DNA from 3 places in the Shewanella sp. 10N.286.51.B7 genome. Region 2 is predicted to be linked to each of the others. Evidence: predicted binding sites of a transcription regulator. Region 2 holds the regulator's gene; each other region holds the start of a gene.
What was found. Region 2 encodes sigma-54, which starts transcription at its own class of promoters, with help from an activator protein. Its sites were predicted from a motif close to GTTGGCACGNNNNTNGNNT; they were not measured.
Positions count from the first base shown of each region.

Region 1: the regulator sigma-54 is predicted to act here: its motif matches at 1,235-1,253, upstream of BCU84_RS03180 (TorF family putative porin).
Region 3: the regulator sigma-54 is predicted to act here: its motif matches at 1,225-1,243, upstream of BCU84_RS11620 (P-II family nitrogen regulator).

Region 1 is NZ_MCUF01000018.1:143,781-146,057, reverse strand. Features, by position in the region: gene BCU84_RS20790 (hypothetical protein) at 1-119, opposite strand, end outside; gene BCU84_RS03180 (TorF family putative porin) at 453-1,145, opposite strand; gene BCU84_RS03175 (HU family DNA-binding protein) at 1,450-1,722, opposite strand; gene BCU84_RS03170 (response regulator) at 1,931-2,277, opposite strand, start outside.
Region 2 is NZ_MCUF01000034.1:60,059-62,335, reverse strand. Features, by position in the region: gene ptsN (PTS IIA-like nitrogen regulatory protein PtsN) at 1-160, opposite strand, end outside; gene hpf (ribosome hibernation promoting factor) at 163-450, opposite strand; gene BCU84_RS10405 (RNA polymerase factor sigma-54) at 475-1,959, opposite strand; gene lptB (LPS export ABC transporter ATP-binding protein) at 2,141-2,277, opposite strand, start outside.
Region 3 is NZ_MCUF01000037.1:83,723-85,999, forward strand. Features, by position in the region: gene BCU84_RS11615 (polymer-forming cytoskeletal protein) at 1-810, shown strand, start outside; gene BCU84_RS11620 (P-II family nitrogen regulator) at 1,290-1,628, shown strand; gene BCU84_RS11625 (ammonium transporter) at 1,639-2,277, shown strand, end outside.

The DNA.
Region 1 (2,277 bases), on a different contig from region 2:
TCTAAACGACGTTTCACTTGTCTTTTCCGTTCAATAATCTCAGCTGAACGCTTATTTCTAGGCGTGACCATTGCTTCAATTTCTGTGTCATTGGGAATGGTTTCTGTAATATTGGCCATCGTTCTACCCTCTATATCATTCTTGACTAACGGTTTAGCGTGAGTCGTAACACCAGTGCTAAATGTAAAGGTAAACCTGCCCTGATTGTTCACAGGTTAGTTTGTGCCGGTAACGTCAATGTTGAATGGAACTGAAAATAGGACGGAAGAATGTCTGCGCTTACACCTCATCAGTCATATATTTTGAATGTAGCAGGTATTTAAATTTTTGCTTAATTGTAGAATCGAAAATTTTATTATTGCCATTAAAAACGCCACTCTGAATGAGTGGCGCTTTTAGTGCTTAACATGCTGTAATCATACGTCCTCAATTGAGAAAGTAATGTTTAAGCCTTATAAACCGAAGCTATATGAGTAACCTAAAACAATTTTAGCGTCATCTTCATCTAAGTCAGTATCTGATGCAGTGAATGACACTGTACCGTAATCTGTATCAGCGCTCAGTGACACATTATATTCAGAGTAGCTATCAGTATCGAACCAGCTCATGATGACATCACCATCAGAGTAGCCGTAATGAACGCCCAGAGACAATTTTTCAGTCAATGGGAACGTTAAGTTAGCTTGTGCATACATCATGTCCGCAGAGTCTAATGGCTCAGCAGCGATATCATCACCACCATTGACAGTGTGGGAGTATGAAACATCTAACCATTTCCATGCTAGACCAACTGTCACTTCACCAAAATCAACACTCCCTGGTGAATCTGGGTAAGCGTAGTAAAGGTAGTTGATATCATAGCTTAAGTCTTCAGTAATGTTACCACCGTAACCCGCATAGATATCTAGCTCGTAACTTGTGCCATCACCAAAATCGACATTTGAAGCCCAACCGCCAACATAAAAGCCAGAATCAGCAGCGTAATCAATGCCACCTTGCACAGCTGCGCCGTTATCAGTTTGGCTTACACCACGCCAAAGGTAATTTGATGTCGCTCCGATGTTACCTGTTACTTCTGCTAAAGCAGAACCACTGAGTAATAAACCTGTTGATAGCGCAATAGCTTTATATATCGATGTTTTCATTTTCATTCCCTCAAGTTTTTCTTATCACTGAACTTGTTGCTTAGTAATCGGGCAGCAATGTTCAATGTTGATTTTATCTGTATGAGGTATTGCTAATGGTGTGCCATGTTTGAAATTGCTACATTTTCAGATGTTTAGCTGTTTCTGCACCGACTTGTAGCAAAAATGTTGCATGGATATGAAGCAGGGTTGCACTTTTAGTGTGCAAGATTTGTGCGCTATTCCTGTACTTTAAACCTAGTTCTGTAGAAAAAAGGCATAAAAAAACCTCCCATGGGGAGGTTTTATAATTCAAGCTGTTAATTTAATTAACGCTATCTTTCAGTGTTTTACCAGCTTTGAATTTTGGTACAGTCGCTTCAGCAATTTGGATTTCTTTGCCGGTTTGTGGGTTACGGCCAGTACGTGCTGCACGAACTGAGGTTTCAAAAGAACCAAAACCTACGATAGAAATCTTGTCACCACTTTTCATGGCTTCAGTAACAGCTTCTTCAAAAGACTTTAGTGCGCGACCAGCTTCAGCTTTAGTCAGCTCAGCATTTTCTGCAATTTTTGCAATTAATTCACTTTTGTTCATGTTGTATTCTCTGCTTTCCATAGATGTGTTTATTTAAAACTAGATTAACATGCCATAAGCCATGGGGGTTTAAAAGCCTTTTATCTGATTAATGTGTAGCGATAAGGCATTTTGGCGACATTTAAGGCGTAAAATAGCCAATTGGGCTATTTCATCAGTGAAAATGACTAGTGACGAAGAGCCAAAAGTCATTTACTTTTTGAGCAGGCTATTCTTCTAATAGTTGGTAAAGCAGTTGTTTGACGAGTTTTGGTTCGAAAGGTTTGTCACATAAGGCGTTAACACCGGCACTGGAAACGTTACTTAAATGAGTGTCGTTTGCTTCGGAGGAGACCATTAAAATCGGAATATGTGATTGCTGGCTTTGATTACGAATGTATTGAGTTAATGCTAATCCATCAACACTAGGCATATTGTAATCAGTGATGACCAAATCAAACATTTGTTGTTGCATAAGCTCAATGGCTTTAGCTCCATCTTCGGCTTCACTGATAATTCTTATCCCTAAATTACCTATAGTGCGTTTAATGACGTTACGTGCCATTCGGCTATCAT
Region 2 (2,277 bases):
CCATTTTTTCACGTGCTATTAAACTTTCAAAAATAGCCTGTGAAGATAGGGTTGGGTACTGGGCAGCCATTAAATCGCTGATAAGTTCCAGTACTTTTTTCTTACTGCCCGGCGTGGCGCAGGTAGTGCACGCCGGCTGCAGAATGGTGCGAAGTTCCATCGTTAGTGTTTAATTAACTTCTCTTTGTGTTTAATTACCTGACGATCTAATTTGTCGATCAGGGCGTCAATTGCAACATACATATCAGCGTTCTGTGATACCGCAAAAACTTCACCTCCTTTGAGGTGTAATTTTGCCTCTGCAATTTGTTGCAGCTTTTGAACATTGAGCACAACGTGAACATTATTGATCTGTTCGAAGTGTCGTTCAAGCTTTGAAAACTTAGTTTGTACATACTCACGTAAAGATTGAGTAATTTCCACATGGTGCCCAGTCAGGTTAATTTGCATATATCATCCTCCAATAACAAAGGCTTATAGGCTTTTGCGTTGGTTTGAGGGAGGGATGAGCATTGCTTCACGATATTTGGCGATCGTACGCCGAGCAACATTGATCCCTTGTTCTGCCAATAGCGTCGCCATTTTACTATCGCTAAGTGGCTTTTGCTGGTTTTCTGCCGCAACAAGCTTTTTAATAAATGCGCGAATTGCAGTAGAAGAACATTCTCCGCCATCATCAGTACTCACATGGCTTGAAAAGAAATATTTTAGTTCAAAAAGTCCCCTAGGGGTGTGCATATACTTTTGTGTCGTGACACGCGAAATGGTTGATTCATGCATTTCAACGGCTTCAGCAATGTCATTAAGTACCATTGGCTTCATTGCTTCTTCGCCAAACTCAAAAAAGCCTTGTTGAAATTGCACAATACAATTAGCCACTTTTAATAGTGTCTCATTACGGCTTTCAATACTTTTGATAAACCATTTTGCCTCTTGTAAATGGCCGCGAATAAACTGGCTGTCTGACTGATTAGCAGAGCCTTTCGCCATGGCTGCATATTGCTGATTCACACCAATTTTTGGCATGTTATCTGGATTTAATTCAACGACCCAACGGCCACTCTTTTTAAACACTGTCACATCAGGAATGACATATTCATCTTTAATAGGAGTGATCTGTAACCCTGGACGTGGGTTAAGCGTTTGAATAAATTGAATCGCTTCGCGTAAATCATCTTCTTTAAGCTTGGTTTTACGCATTAATAATCTAAAGTCACGGCCTGCAATTAAGTCTAGGTGTTCTGCAATCAGTAGCTTAACGTTATCGATACAAGGTATTTCATTAGGGTATTGGCCAAGCTGAATCATCAAGCATTCGCTTAAATCTCTTGCTGCAACGCCTACAGGATCAAAATGCTGTACTCGTTTGAGTACAGCTTCAACTTCATCGAGTTCAATATCTTCTAGGCCTAAAGCTTGCAATATGTCTTCAGTTGTTTGGGTTAAGTAACCACGTTCATCAACGGCATCGATAATCGCCGTAGCAATTACCAGATCGTTTTCAGAAAAAGGGGTGAGATTTTTTTGCCACTCTAAATGCTCATATAAGCCTTCTGTGGTTTCACCCTGAAAAGGCATATCGTCATCACGAGCCACTGCGCCAGAACCTGAACTTGGGGATGCTGTGTAAACTTCATCCCATGTGGTATCCATTGGTAATTCGTCAGGCATGGATTCTTTGGTTAACGATTCAGTGGTGTCTACGGTTGAGGTGTCTTTTTCAACAGTCACTTGGCTGTTATCACTAAAATCAGTATCGGTTTGCTGGGCGTTTTCTTTTACTGGTTCTTTTGCTTTAGCAAACTCATCTTCGAGCTCAAGGAGTGGATTTGAGTCAAGTGCTTGTTGAATTTCTTGCTGTAGCTCCAATGAGGAAAGTTGCAATAAGCGAATGGCTTGTTGCAACTGTGGGGTCATAGTCAGGTGTTGACCCATTTTAAGTTGGAGTGAGGCTTTCATTTACCGCTTATCCCTAATTGAGTTTCATCATCGCGACTAACAATTGTGTGGGTCTAGCACCTTTTTAAACTGCTTCTAGGCTTAAGCTGAACCTTGGCTTAAGTTCAGTCTAGAACATTGCACTAAAAAGTGGGACTGATACTGGTCGCGACATGCCATATTGTGCACTAAAGAATGCTAACTATAGCTTGAATTGCTCACCTAAGTATACTGACCTGACTTGCTGATTGTCTAAGATTTCAGCAGGCGTGCCTTCTGCAATTAAATCACCGTGGCTAACAATATACGCGCGCTCACATACATCAAGCGTTTCACGAA
Region 3 (2,277 bases), on a different contig from region 2:
GTTGACGCTCCTCAAGTCAAAACTGAGATTAAACCAGAAGTTAAACCTGAACCAATTTCTGATATCAGAGACAACTTGCAAGCAGACATTCAAACGAATGAGCCTGTTTTAAAAGCAGAACCTAAAGCTGCTGCGCCGCAAGATCAACGTACTGCTGCAACATCAGCACCAGTACAAAGCAATGATGCTGAAGCTGCTTCAAAGCCAAAATCTAAACTTGAAATTAAGCCTCAGCCTAATCCTCAAGCGCAATTAGCAGCTAAAGCTGCGGCAGAAAAAGCGCAAGAGAAAAAGTCAGGTTCTACTAAGTTTGTTGTTGCTGGTGTTGTGTTAGCTGCTGCAGTAGGTGCAGTAGTTATGAAGCCTGAATTAGCAGAAGACTTAATGGCTCAATTCAATCAGCCTGCATCTCAAAATGAAGCATCTGTACCAGCAGTTAAAGATGTTGTCGTTGAAGAAGTTGTAGAAGCTGAAGACGTGTCAGAGCTTGATAATGTAGTTGATGCTGAAACCGCATTGGCTCAATTAGATGAAGCTGCACAATCTGAAGCCACGTCAGAGTTTGAAGCTGGCTTAGAAGAAGCGGCTGATGATCAGGAAGCATTATTAGCTGATTTAGGTACGAGCTTAGAGGCTGATATTGCAGCAGAAGCTGATGAAGTTATTGTGGCAGCTGAAGAAGCGACAGAAACTGATGCGGTAGATAAAACTCAAGTAGACAGTTTATTAGCTGATTTATTGGCTGAAGAACGTACAGAGTCAGTAGAAGCTGTTGATACTGTTGAAGACACTTCAACAGGTAATCTGTAACCTTTACAATCAGTCATTAGATTAACAGAATTAGATTGTTATATTTGACAGAAAAGAGTGAAATACCTAACGAAGGTATTTGATAAAAGGTCCTCAATTGAGGGCCTTTTTTTGTGCCATTGGGGCCAACTATATTTATACCGTCTCATCTTTTACCCACTTATATTTATTGCTTTATTATTCTATGGGTACTTTTATTAACGCTTTTATTTGCCGCTAGTCATTCGCCTTATTCTGGCTTTTAAAACTCCCACTAAACTCGTCAATTTAACCAAGTTTTAGTAAATCCATCGCACTCAATTCTCTGCGCTAATCTTGTGCGCACTGAAATGGAGCTGCACTTTGTTGGTGCGTTTTTGTCGTTATAAATATTATTGTTTTTATCATATCCCTTTAAAAACATGTACTTATAAGTTTGGCCTAATGATTGAATTGTAATTGGAAACAAATATATAACAATCACACTTTTGGAGGTCGAGATGAAACTCGTCAGCGCTATCATCAAGCCATTTAAATTAGATGATGTCCGAGAAGCAATTGCTGGAATGGGCATTGAAGGAATGACTGTAACTGAAGTAAAAGGTTTTGGTCGTCAAAAAGGGCACACTGAACTTTATCGTGGCGCAGAATATCAAGTTGATTTTCTTCCTAAAGTGAAATTAGAAATTGCCACTAAAGCAGAAAATTTAGAAGTATTACTTGAAGCAATTACTACAGCTGCCCATACCGGCAAGATTGGTGATGGCAAAATTTTCGTAACTGATCTTGAACAGGCAGTCCGTATCCGTACGGGTGAGCTTGATAACGAAGCACTATAAGGGGGCTGAAATGGAAGAGTTAGCAGCGTTAGGAACGACAGTCACTGAGTTACGTTTCGCATTAGATACGTTTTACTTTCTAATCTCAGGTGCATTAGTTATGTGGATGGCAGCTGGTTTTGCCATGCTTGAAGCAGGTTTAGTTCGCTCAAAAAATACCACAGAAATTTTAACTAAAAACGTATGTTTATATTCAATTGCGTGTGTGATGTACCTGTTAGTCGGTTACAACATCATGTATGTCGATAATGTTGAAGCGGGTTGGTTGCCATCATTTGGTTCGCTAATTGGTTCACAAGCAGATGGTGCTGACCATGCGCTTGAGTCTGACTTCTTTTTCCAAGTGGTATTCGTAGCAACAGCTATGTCAATTGTCTCTGGCGCAGTTGCTGAACGTATGAAGCTTTGGTCTTTCCTACTTTTCTCTGTGGTACTGACAGCCGTTATTTACCCAATTGAAGGTTACTGGACTTGGGGGGGCGGTTTCTTATCTGCTGCAGGTTTCGTTGACTTCGCTGGTAGTGGTATTGTTCATATGGCGGGTGCAGCTGCAGCTATTGCCGGTGTATTACTACTAGGAGCGCGTAAAGGTAAATACGGTGCAAACGGTTCAGTAAACCCAATTCCTGGTTCGAACTTGCCAATGGCA